DNA from 3 places in the Streptomyces sp. NPDC127097 genome. Region 1 is predicted to be linked to each of the others. Evidence: riboswitches for the same ligand, from Rfam matches in the RefSeq annotation. Region 1 holds a riboswitch; each other region holds the start of a gene.
The links. Region 1 has a riboswitch for S-adenosylmethionine ahead of ACFWJW_RS30270 (aminotransferase class V-fold PLP-dependent enzyme). Riboswitches for the same ligand answer to the same signal wherever they lie in the genome.

Region 1 (4,009 bases):
GAGGTCCACGAGCCGCTCGACCAGGAGCAGCTGCACCTGCTCACGCAGCACGAGCAGCCCGCGCCGCTCGAGCTGGGCCCGGAGGTCGACGAGAACGGTGTGGAGCGCAAGCTGTCGCGCTCGCAGAAGCTGCGCGCCAAGCTCTCCAAGGCTTACTACGGCGAGGACAACGTCATCCCGAAGGCCACGGTCGAGGAGTACAAGGAGATCAGCAGCGGCCACGGCCACCACTGATCACCGCAGCGCTTCCTGGCGCACCGTAGGTAGTACGCCACCCAGAGGGCCCCGTCCGTTTGATCGGACGGGGCCCTCCGGCGTGTCCGGCGGCTCGATAGGGTGACGGCATAGGCAGGACACAATCCAGGAGAGTGGACCATGAACGTTGTGACCCCGGTTGGCGGCGACAGCGTGGCGGCCCACACCTGGCCGGAGCTCCTCAACGCCCTGCTCGCCGGCCGCGACCTCAGCGCGGACGACACCGCCTGGGCGATGGACAAGATCATGCGGGGCGAGGCCAGCGACGCCCAGATCGCCGGCTTCGCGGTGGCCCTGCGCGCCAAGGGCGAGACCGTCGCCGAGATCTCCGGCCTGGTGCGCACCATGTACGCGCACGCCCGGCTGATCGAGGTCCCCGGTCCCAGCGTCGACATCGTCGGCACCGGCGGTGACGGCGCCAAGACCGTCAACATCTCCACGATGTCCTCGATCGTGGTCGCCGGCACCGGTGCCAAGGTCGTCAAGCACGGCAACCGCGCCGCCTCCTCGGCCAGCGGCGCCTCCGACGTCCTGGAGAAGCTCGGCGTCAATCTCGACCTCACCCCGCAGCGGGTCACCGAGGTCGCCCGGGAAGCGGGCATCACCTTCTGCTTCGCGGTGAAGTTCCACCCCTCGCTGCGGCACGTCGCCAACGCGCGGGCCCAGCTCGGCATCCGTACCACCTTCAACGTGCTCGGCCCGCTGACCAACCCCGCGAAGGTCCGCGCCCAGGCGACCGGTGTCGCGGACGCCCGGATGGCGCCGATCCTGGCGGGGGTGCTCGCCGAGCGCGGCTCGTCGGCGCTGGTGTTCCGCGGCGACGACGGCCTGGACGAGCTGACCACGACCGCGACCTCCCGGGTGTGGATCGTCCGGGACGGCACGGTGCGCGAGGAGTCCTTCGACCCCCGGGACGTGGGCATCCCCCTGGTGCCGGTGGAGGCGCTGCGCGGCGCGGACGCCTCGTACAACGCGGATGTGGCCCGCCGGCTGCTGGACGGGGAGACCGGCCCGGTGCGGGACGCGGTGCTGCTGAACGCCGCGGCGGCGCTGGTCGCCCTGGAGCCGGCGGACGCCCCGCTGGCCGAGCAGATCCGGGCCGGGATCGAGCGCGCCGCCGCCTCGGTCGACTCCGGCGCGGCCAAGCGGGCGCTGGAGCGCTGGGTGGCCGCCAGCAACACATGAGCGCGCGGTAACGCAGGGTGTGACGCAAGGCCCCGTCCGTCATATGGACCGGGCCTTGCGCCTCTTTGCCCGTGTGGCATGATTCTGCCCAGGTCACGAGTGACAGCGATGCAGGCCCCGGCCCGCTGTCCGGCAACCCTCCTTCCGTGGCGGGGTGCCCCGGGTGATGACCAGGCCGTAGGCAGCGAGGTCTGCGGCAAGCGCGGATCCCTCGCCAGGGATCCTGGTCCCCGAGGGAGAACTTCCGTGAATCAGCGAATGCGATAGGGCCCGACGGCCCCTTTCCCGCATCCCTTTTTCCTTTCCGCCGCGGTGCCCCGGCGCGCCCTCCCGCACCCCCGCACGCGGCGAATTCGCTTACCTCTCACGGGAGTTCGCCATGTCTGTTTCCGCCGTTGCCGCCGACCGCTCCGTCTGTGCCCCGCTGCCGGTTCTCGGCCGGGATGTCCTCGTCCCGCTCGTGACCGGCGGCGAGGTCGACTACGCCGCGCTGGACTACGCCGCCAGCGCCCCCGCCCTCCAGCGGGTCTGGGACGACGTGGCGGCCTACGCCCCGTACTACGGCAGCGTGCACCGCGGCGCCGGATACCTCTCGCAGCTGTCCACCGACCTCTTCGAGAACAGCCGCCGCACCATCGCCGAGTTCCTCGGCTGCCGCATCGAAGGGGGCCCGGGCGAAGCCCGGTCCGGCAAGGGCGGTGGTGGGCGACGGGAGGGCGACCAGGTCGTCTTCACCCGCTCCACCACCGACTCGCTGAACCTGCTCGCCGCCGTACTCCCCGAGAACACCCGGGTGTTCGTCTTCGAGACCGAGCACCACGCCTCGCTGCTGCCGTGGGAGCAGCGCTCCGACGTCGAGGTCACCTACCTCAACGCACCGCGCACCCCGCAACAGGCCGTGGACACCCTGGAGAAGGCGCTGGCCACCCGCGAGCCCTACGGTCCGGCGCTGGTCTGCGTGACCGGTGCGTCGAATGTGACCGGTGAGCTGTGGCCGGTGCGGGAGCTGGCGGCCGCCGCGCATGCGCACGGCGCCCGGATCGTGCTGGACGCGGCACAGCTCGTCCCGCACCACCCGGTGGACCTCGCCGAGCTGGACGTGGACTGGGTCGCGTTCTCCGGCCACAAGCTCTACGCGCCGTTCGGCGCCGGGGTGCTGGCCGGCCGCGCGGACTGGCTGCGGGACGCCGCGCCGTACCTGGCCGGCGGCGGCGCCAGCCGCAAGGTCTCCCGGCGCACGGACGGCGGGGTGGACGTCGAGTGGCACACCACCGCGGCCCGGCACGAGGCCGGTTCGCCCAACGTCATCGGCGCCTACGCCATCGCCTCGGCCTGCCAGGCCCTGACCGAGGCCGGCTTCGACGCCCTGGTCGCCCGCGAACAGGAGCTGATCGCCCGCCTCCGCGCCGGCCTGGCCGAGGTACCCGAGGTGAACGTGCTCTCCCTCTTCGGCGAGGACGCGGCACGCGTCGGCGTCCTCTCCTTCGTCGTCGAAGGCTGGAACAGCTCCCACTTCGCCGCCGCCCTGTCGGCCGAGTACGGCATCGGCGTCCGCGACGGCCTCTTCTGCGCCCACCCCCTCGTCCGCACCCTCCTCGGCAGCGAGCCCCAGGACCCCGGCGAGTGCGGCGCCCCCGAGGCGGCCCCCGGCGAGAAGTCCCTCAACGCCATCCGCGTCAGTTTCGGCGCCGGCACGCCCGATGAGCATGTCGACCGCTTCCTCGAAGCGGTCAAGGAGTTGGTGACGAACGGCGCCCGCTGGAACTACCAGACGGAGGACGGCCGTTGCGTCCCCGCGCGAAGCGCGGATTGATTCCCACGTTTTTGGCTTTCCGCTGCGCTTTGCCTTTGGCCCACGTTTTCGGCTGTCCCGCCGTGGGTGTTGCTCGCCGTTGCTCCCCCACTGCCTGAAGGGCGTGGGAGGTACCCCCAGCGGCGGGCGGGGTCCGCTGCGCGGGGCTGTCGGGTGCGGTGACGGGTGGGAAAAACCTTGGCGAGGGACCGGTAAGTGGTCCGGTGCGGCTCGTAGATCACATGCAATGGGCACGGGCACGGGCACGGCGCGGGCTTCGGCATGGTCAGGGGCATGGGTGGCCCGCCCCCACCCACCGTCACTCACTCCCCCAACGGGAGGGGACGGGCCGGAGGGGGCTGGTGTGTGGACGTAAAGCGAAGCAGTCCACACACCAGGCCCCGGAGGCCCGTCACCGCACCCACAGCCCCGCGCAGCGGACCGGCCCGCCGCAGGCGCAACGGCGAGCAACACCCACGGCGGGACAGCCGAAAACGTGGGAAAAAGACGGGCTAGGCCTCCAGCCCGATCGCAAAGGCGGCCTCAAGGTCATGCTGGCTATACGTGCGGAACGCGATATGCGTCTCCGTGGAGGCGACGCCGGGGACCTTGCTGATGCGGCCGGGGATGACGTCCGCGAGGTCGTCGTGGGCGGCGACGCGGACCATCGCGATGAGGTCGTGGGCGCCGGTGACCGAGTAGACCTCGCTGACGCCGTCCAGCGCGGCGATCTTTTCGGCGATCTCCGGGATCTGGTCCACGTTGGTCTTGATGAGC
Region 2 (4,009 bases), on a different contig from region 1:
CCCATTGAAGTGAAGTGAGCACGTAGCGTCAATGAGATCTCTAGAGAAGTTGAGTCCCCCGGGAGGCGCCGGCGCTCGAACAGATCTCTAGGATGTCTGGAGATCGCCAGGAGGGATGCGTCGCCATGGCCGCACAGGAGAGCTCGCCGCCCAAGTACCGCCGGATTGCCGACGCGCTCAAGCAGGCGATCGCGGCGGGGGAGTTCCGGCCCGGCGACCGGCTGCCGGGCGAGAACGACCTGATGGACCGGCATGGCGTGGCGCGGATGACGGCACGACAGGCGCTCGGTGTGCTCACGTCGGAGGGGCTTGCCGAGGCCCGCAAGGGCGCCGGAGTTTTCGTGCGGGACTTCCAGCCGATCCGGCGCCGGGGTGTGCCGCGACTGGCGCGGGAACAGTGGGGTGAAGGGCGGTCGGTCTGGTCGGCCGATGTCCCGGACCGTGACCTGGTGGTGGACGAGGTCACGGTGGACGAGGAGTCGGCCGCTGAAACCGTCGCGGCGCGACTGGATATAGCTCCTGGAGATGCCGTGATCGTGCGGCGCCGCCGCTTCGTGCTCGATGGCAAGCCGGTGCTGCTGTCCGCCTCCTACCTCCCCGCCGCGCTGGTCGCGGGCTCGGCGATCACGCGGCCGGACACCGGGGCGGGTGGCACGTATGCCCGGCTCGCCGAGCTGGGCGCGGCTCCCGCGCGTTTCCGGGAAGAGGTGCGCTCCCGTATGCCGGCGCCGGAGGAGGCCGACCGGCTGCGCCTCCCGGCGGGCACGCCCGTCATCCTCATCAGCCGCACGGCCATCACCGCGGACGGCCGCACGGTCGAGGTCAACGAGATGATCCTCGATTCGTCCGCCTACGTGCTGGAGTACGACTTCGACGCCTGAGGGCTCACGTACGCCTGACGGCTCGCGTCGGTCTCACGGCTCACGCCGCCCGGCGGGCCGCGTACTCCGGGATTTCGGCCATCGGGGGGCGCTCCTCGGTGTCCACCTCCGTCGTGCGCGGTACGAAGCCTTGCTCCCCGCGGTCGAACTGGGTGAGCCGCGGGCGGATCAAGTGGCCGCGGGTCAGGCGTAGTTGTGCGGTCCGGTAGATGGCGGCGGCCATCCGGCCCAGCGCCTGGCCGTCCTGATGACGGTGCTTGCGCACGCCGACGTCCACCTGGGCGAGGGCGTCGAGGCCGACGGTGTGCAGGGAGTCGACGAGCAGGCCGAGCTCCACGCCGTAGCCGACCGGGAACGGCAGCCGCTCCAGGAGGGAGCGGCGGGCGGCGTACTCGCCGCCCAGGGGCTGGACGAAGCCGGCCAGCTGCGGCCAGTGGAGGTTGAGCAGGGGGCGGGCGACCAGCTCGGTGACCCGGCCGCCCTGGCCGGCCCCGGCACCTTCGGCGCCGGTCTCCAGGGGTCGGTCGTACATCGCCTTCACGAACTGGATGTCCGGGTCCGTCAGCAGCGGGCCGACGATCCCGGAGACGAAGGCGGCGGAGAATTCGCGCAGGTCGGCGTCGATGAAGCAGATGATGTCGCCGGTGGTGGCCAGGAGGGAGCGCCAGAGCACCTCGCCCTTGCCGGGCAGCGCGGGCAGCCGGGGCAGGATGCTGTCGCGGGGCACCACCCGCGCGCCGGCCGCCGCCGCGACCTCGGCGGTGCGGTCACTGGAGCCGGAGTCCAGCACCACCAGCTCGTCGACGAGGGGCACGGCCTCGGTCATCAGCTCGGCCCGGATCACCGCCACGATCGCCCCGACCGTGGCCTCCTCGTCGAGCGCGGGCAGTACGACACTGACCGTACGGCCCGTCTGGCGCTTCGCCTCCAGCAGCTGCCCCAGCGGGCGGTCAGCGGCGGACCAGGAGTGGCTGGTCAGCCAGCTCTCGACCTCTTCCAGCACGTCTACGACTCCTCGGTCACCGCCCGAACGGCGGCCTGTGTGATCCATCTCGCGGTTCGGACGACTATCTCAACTGTCAGTGCCTTCGGTTACAGTCTTGAACAACGCGGATGACCGTCGCATGTCGGGGTCGCCGCGCCACAAACGCCTGGGTTTCGGCCCAGCGCCATACCGCTCATCCAGAGGGGCAGAGGGATACGGCCCGTTGAAGCCCCGGCAACCCTCCAGCCGGTCTTGCCGCCAGGACGCTGACGTCCCGCGCGCGTGAGGCTCCCGGCTAGGGAAGGTGCCAAATCCGTCTCGTGGCGAGATTCGCCGCGAGGAAGATGAGGAGAAAGGGCCTCGCCTCCATGGCTGTGCAAGTCACCGAAAACACCCCCACCGTCGCTCTGGGCCCCGCCGCAGCCCTGTCCTGCCGCGAGTGCGGACAGCGCTTCCCGCTCGGCCCGATCTTCGCGTGCCAGGAATGTTTCGGGCCGCTCGAAGTCGCCTACGACCTGCCGAGCGGCGATCCCGAGGGCCTGCGGAAGCAGATCGAGGCCGGTCCGGACAACATCTGGCGCTACGCCCCGCTGCTGCCCGTCCCCACCGACGTGGCCGACAAGCCCAATCTCAACCCGGGCTTCACCAAGCTCGTCAAGGCCGACAACCTCGCCCGTGAGCTGGGCGTCACCGGTGGTCTGTACGTCAAGGACGACTCCGGCAACCCGACGCACTCCTTCAAGGACCGCGTCGTGGCGATCGCCGTCGAGGCCGCCCGCGCCTTCGGCTTCACCACCCTCTCCTGCTCCTCCACCGGCAACCTCGCCGGTGCGGTCGGCGCCGCGGCGCGCCGCGCCGGATTCGAGTCCTGCGTGTTCATCCCGCACGACCTGGAGGCCGGCAAGGTCGTCATGGCCGCGGTCTACGGCGGCGACCTGGTCGGCATCGAGGGCAACTACGACGACGTCAACCGCTTCTGCTCCGAGCTCATCGGCGACCCGCTGGGCGAGGGCTGGGGCTTCGTCAACGTCAATCTGCGGCCGTACTACGGCGAGGGCTCCAAGACCCTCGCGTACGAGATCTGCGAGCAGCTGGGCTGGCAGCTCCCGGACCAGATCGTCATCCCGATCGCGTCCGGCTCGCAGCTCACCAAGATCGACAAGGGGCTCAAGGAGCTGATCGCCCTCGGCCTGGTCGAGGACAAGCCGTACAAGATCTTCGGCGCCCAGGCGGAGGGCTGCTCGCCGGTGTCGGCGGCCTTCAAGGCCGGGCACGACGTGGTCCGGCCCCAGAAGCCGAACACCATCGCCAAGTCGCTGGCGATCGGCAACCCGGCCGACGGGCCGTATGTGCTCGACATCGCGCGCCGTACGGGCGGTGCCGTGGAGGATGTCAACGACGAGCAGGTCGTGGACGCGATCAAGCTGCTGGCCAGGACGGAAGGCATCTTCGCGGAGACCGCGGGCGGCGTGACCGTCGGCGTGACCAAGAAGCTGATCGAGGACGGCGTGCTCGACCCGTCCCTGACCACCGTCGTCCTGAACACCGGTGACGGCCTCAAGACACTCGACGCGGTCGCCCCCACCTCCGGGCCCACGGCCACGATCCGTCCGAACCTGGACGCGTTCCGCGCGGCCGGCCTGGCCCGCTGAGCCGCCGGCCCGTCCGGCATCCGGCGGACGAGGCCGCGACCGGCCCCCGAACTCGTACTCCGTACCCCTGGAAGGCAGAACCATGAGCGTCAAGGTCCGCATCCCCACCATCCTCCGCACGTACACCGGTGGCCAGGCCGAGGTCCCCGCCGAGGGCGCGACCCTCTCCGAGGTGATCGCCGACCTGGAGCAGAACCACCAGGGCATCGCGGCCCGTGTGCTGGACGACGCCGGCAAGCTGCGCCGTTTCGTGAACGTGTACGTCAACGACGACGATGTGCGCTTCGAGCAGGGCCTGGAGACGCCCACCCCGGACGGCGCGGGTATCTCGATCATCCCGGCGGTGGCCGGCGGCTGCTGATTTGCGCCAACTCTTCTCCTGCATGACCGGAATTGCCCCGTCCGCCGGAAAGCGGACGGGGCAATTCCATGTTGTGAAAGGAGATACTATTGGGGCGATCCCCCTCCGGATATCACCCTGCGCGTGCCGA
Region 3 (4,009 bases), on a different contig from region 1:
GTAGTGCCACCGGTGGAGGCAAGGACGCCGGTGATTCCGATGGTGAGGGTCAGTCCTGCGCGTTCGAGTCCGACCAGTTGCAGGTGGCCGTCCACGGGCTGCCGCGTCAGCTGACTGCGGGCGGCGCCTGGACCCCCTTCTCCATGAAGCTCAGCAACACCACCGGCAAGCCCCTGGGGCAGGTCCTGCCCTTCCTGCGTGTGTCCTCCGCCGAAGATGTCGACCGGCCGTACTGGGAGCTGGAGACCGAGTACCGCGACGCCAAGACGGGGCGATGGAAGACCTTCCATGACGCGGAGCCCGAGGACCTGTTCGGCTTCTTTGACGTCGGTCCGCGCGGCAGCATCACGCTCCAACTGCGCACCCGCGTGGTCAAGGACGCCAAACCCGGCGCCGGGTACGCGCTCGCCGCCGGCGACTACCGCAACCGCGACGGGTCCTGTGGTTCGGCCAAGGAAGCCTGGTACGACTTCACCATCCTCCCCGCGGGCGCGAAGCCGACGCAGTCCCCGACCGCCAAGCCGGATGAACCGGGCAAGCCGGGTGGCACGGCCGAGCCGGGCCAGGGCGCCGCGTCCGGCGGCGGTACGGGTGGTTCCGATTCCTCCGGTGGCCTCAGCCCGCAGGGCGGCGCCCAGCTCGCCGCGACCGGCTCCTCGTCGGCGCTCCCGGCGATCGCTCTCGTCGGCGGTGCCGCGATGGTGGCCGGCGCGGGTGTGGTCATCGGCGTACGCCGCCGGAAGGGCCTGGCCGGTCCGGGCGCCACGGACGTCACCGCGTAGGCCCCACCACTTCTCTAAGAACCTGACAACCCAGGATCCACGGCCTTGGCACTCAATGACGCTGGAAACAAAGGCTCCAAGGGTCCGAAGAACCAGGAAAGAGATCTTCATGAAACTGCGCCGCGCCCTGTCGGCCTCGGCCGTGACGGCCGTCCTGCTCCCCGTGGCGGTGGCCGCCGCGCCCGCTTCCCAGGCGGCCCCTGCTCCGGACACCCCGACGTGTTACGACGTCAGCAACGGGCAGTACCACGACAACACCTTCGTGGGCCGCTCGTTCGGCATACCCAAGTCGATCACTCTCGGCACCCACTGGACGGCCTACACCGCCACGCTCACCAACGCCTCGGCGAAGGAGCTGAAGTCGTTCGAACTCAGCGCCAAGCTGGGCAGTTATGTCTACAACGAGGGCGAGCGCGACCTGAGCCAGTACGGCGATCTTCAGTACTGGGACACCTCGCAGCGCGCCTGGAAGACGCTGCGCCAGGCCAATGGAAACGCCGGCGGCACCATCCCCGGCCCGAAGACGCTGAAGCCCCGCGAGTCCGTCCACATGCAGCTGCGGTTCAGGGTGAGCAAAGACCTGCCCATGAACCAGACGTACGACGCGTTCACCGGCCTCACCGGCACCTTCGTCGACCGCTGGCACGACACGGACTGCACGGCCGACGGCGAGGCCAGCGGCAGTTTCTCCCCCCGCGAGGGCTGAAACCTGCGGGAGGCTGCCGCCGTCGCGACCTGACGGCGGCAGCCCCCCCAGGGCCCGTCTTCGCACGGATCTTGCCCAGCGATTCTGATGTCACGTCCGGACCTCGGCGGCATCCCCCAGGTTCGCCCCGACTCGGTTTTGTCGTCCCACAGGTCGGGCAGGCTTTGACAACCATGTCCGAGATCTGTCTAACTTACGCCGCAGATCGGTCATGAGTGTCAGCGACAAGCCCTGGCTTGCTGACCGGCAACCCTCGCGCCGCGGTGGGGTGCCCCAGGTGAGGACCGGACCGGAAGCCTTTCGGTAAGCGCGAGGCCCCCATGGGGCTGGAACAGTGACGGTGACGGAATGTACGCAGCCTTCGTGACAGCCGCATGGCGGCGTTGCGGCTGCCTGCTGCTGTGCGCGAACCGGTCCGTCGATCTGCTCCGCGTCAACAGCGCACTGTGTACCGGCACTTGCGCCTGCCGCGCCTTCTTCCGAGGCTGACGGCTTTCTGAATCCCTGATGCCACCGCAGTCGCGGTGTGCGTCTTCCTGCCCAGCCCCCGTTCCGCGTGTCCCGTGCGCATCGTCACGCAGAGTCCTGACGGCTCTGTGGTGCCGTTGACGTATCCGTGGTCCGGGGTGTCCGAATTCGCTGGAGCCCTCCATGAGTGAATCCCCCGGCGCTGTGGTATCCCTCGCCTCAGCGCCACCTGCCGACGACGCCCCCGAACCCTCCGCCGAGCCTCGTGCCGCACCTCTTGCCGAGGCCGAACGGCCGGGCGACGACACCGCACCGCGGCCACTGGCGGCACAGCGGGTGCTGCCGCTGCGCAGGCCGGGCCGGTGGATCGCCACGGCGATCGTGCTGGTGCTGGTCGCCCAGATCGCCCACGGGCTGGTGACCAACCCCTTCTATCAGTGGGACCGGTTCCAGTACTGGTTCCTGCGCCCGACGATCCTTGACGGTCTGTTCATCACCCTTGAAGTGACGGCATACAGCGCCGTGCTCGGTCTGCTCGGCGGCATCCTGATCGCCCTGGGCAGGCTCTCCCGGAGCCCGGTGCTGCGGGCGGTCAGCTGGACCTACACCTGGCTGTTCCGTTCGGTTCCGCTGATCGTGGTGCTGCTGTTCCTCTACAACTTCAGCGCGCTGTACAAGACGCTGAGCCTCGGGGTGCCGTTCGGTCCCGCCTTCTTCACCTTCGACGAGTCCCGGCTCGCCACCGACCTCGTCGTCGCGGTCGTCGGACTCAGCCTGAACGAGGCGGCGTACGCGTCCGAGGTGGTGCGGAGCGGCATCCTCGCGGTCGACCAGGGGCAGCACGAGGCGGCATTGGCACTCGGTCTGCCGAAGAGCTATCAGTTCACGAAGATCGTCTTCCCGCAGGCCCTGCGGTCCATCACCCCGAACTACGTCAATCTGCTGATCAATCTGATCAAGAGCACCTCGCTCGTCTTCTATGTGTCGCTGCTCGATCTGTTCGGCTCCGCGCAGAGCATGGGCAGCACCTACCCGGGTGACATCGTCCCGCTGTTGCTGGTCGCCACCGTCTGGTACCTGATCCTCACGAGTGCGGTCTCCGTCGTGCAGTTCTACGTCGAGCGGTACTTCTCCCGGGGCGCGACGCGCACCCTTCCGCCGACGCCGTTGCAGAAGGTGCGGACGGGTCTGCGTGATCTGCGGGCCCGAGCCCGGAGGGAGGCGGCGATATGACCATCGAGACCGCTGAGAGCACCGATTTGACTGAGTTCCCTGACACCACCGACACCACCGATATGACGGACACCACGGACACGACGGACGCGACGGGCGCCACTGACACCACCGAGATGCGGCCTGCTGCGGTCGAGGTTCACGGTGTGCACAAGTGGTACGGCGCTCACCGGGTGCTGGACGGCGTCGAGTTGATCGTGCGGCCGGGCGAGGTCACCGTGATTCTCGGGCCGTCCGGGTCCGGCAAGTCCACCCTGCTGCGGGTGATCAACCACCTGGAGAAGCCCGAGGTCGGGTACGTCAGCGTGAACGGTGAGCTGATCGGCGTACGCCGGCACGGCGGGCGCAGCGCGGCGGGGGCCGCGCCGGCCGCGGGCCGGGCGAGGCTCAAGGAGTTGAGCGAACGGGTCATCCTGGGCCAGCGCAGCCGGATCGGCTTCGTGTTCCAGAACTTCAACCTCTTCCCGCACCTGACCGCGCTGGACAACGTGGCCGCCGCTCCCGTGGCCACCGGGAAGCTGACCAAGCCCGAGGCGCAGGAGCTGGCCCGCGAACTGCTCGGTCGGGTGGGCCTGGCCGAGAAGGCCGGCGCCTATCCGCGCCAGCTGTCCGGCGGCCAGCAGCAGAGGGTGGCCATCGCCCGCGCCCTCGCCCTGCGGCCGGGGGTCATCCTCTTCGACGAACCCACCTCCGCGCTCGATCCCGAACTGGTCGGCGAGGTGCTGGCCGTCATCAAGGACCTGGCCACCAGCGGCACCACGCTCATCATCGTCACCCACGAGATCGGCTTCGCGCGTGAGGTCGCCGACCGGATCGTCTT

Region 2: linked by a shared signal. The riboswitch ahead of thrC (threonine synthase) and the one ahead of ACFWJW_RS30270 (aminotransferase class V-fold PLP-dependent enzyme) in region 1 are both predicted to bind S-adenosylmethionine.
Region 3: linked by a shared signal. The riboswitch ahead of ACFWJW_RS22105 (amino acid ABC transporter permease) and the one ahead of ACFWJW_RS30270 (aminotransferase class V-fold PLP-dependent enzyme) in region 1 are both predicted to bind S-adenosylmethionine.

What each region holds. Positions count from the first base shown of each region.
Region 1 is NZ_JBHXFI010000054.1:16,413-20,421, forward strand. Features, by position in the region: gene ACFWJW_RS30260 (cytochrome bc complex cytochrome b subunit) at 1-234, shown strand, start outside; gene trpD (anthranilate phosphoribosyltransferase) at 376-1,440, shown strand; SAM riboswitch class IV at 1,532-1,649, shown strand; gene ACFWJW_RS30270 (aminotransferase class V-fold PLP-dependent enzyme) at 1,820-3,253, shown strand; gene ACFWJW_RS30275 (Lrp/AsnC family transcriptional regulator) at 3,745-4,009, opposite strand, start outside.
Region 2 is NZ_JBHXFI010000026.1:107,189-111,197, forward strand. Features, by position in the region: gene ACFWJW_RS20890 (GntR family transcriptional regulator) at 126-881, shown strand; gene ACFWJW_RS20895 (glucosyl-3-phosphoglycerate synthase) at 922-1,884, opposite strand; SAM riboswitch class I at 2,057-2,217, shown strand; gene thrC (threonine synthase) at 2,235-3,518, shown strand; gene ACFWJW_RS20905 (MoaD/ThiS family protein) at 3,601-3,879, shown strand.
Region 3 is NZ_JBHXFI010000029.1:40,721-44,729, forward strand. Features, by position in the region: gene ACFWJW_RS22095 (LPXTG cell wall anchor domain-containing protein) at 144-782, shown strand; gene ACFWJW_RS22100 (hypothetical protein) at 892-1,488, shown strand; SAM riboswitch class IV at 1,696-1,804, shown strand; gene ACFWJW_RS22105 (amino acid ABC transporter permease) at 2,140-3,189, shown strand; gene ACFWJW_RS22110 (amino acid ABC transporter ATP-binding protein) at 3,306-4,009, shown strand, end outside.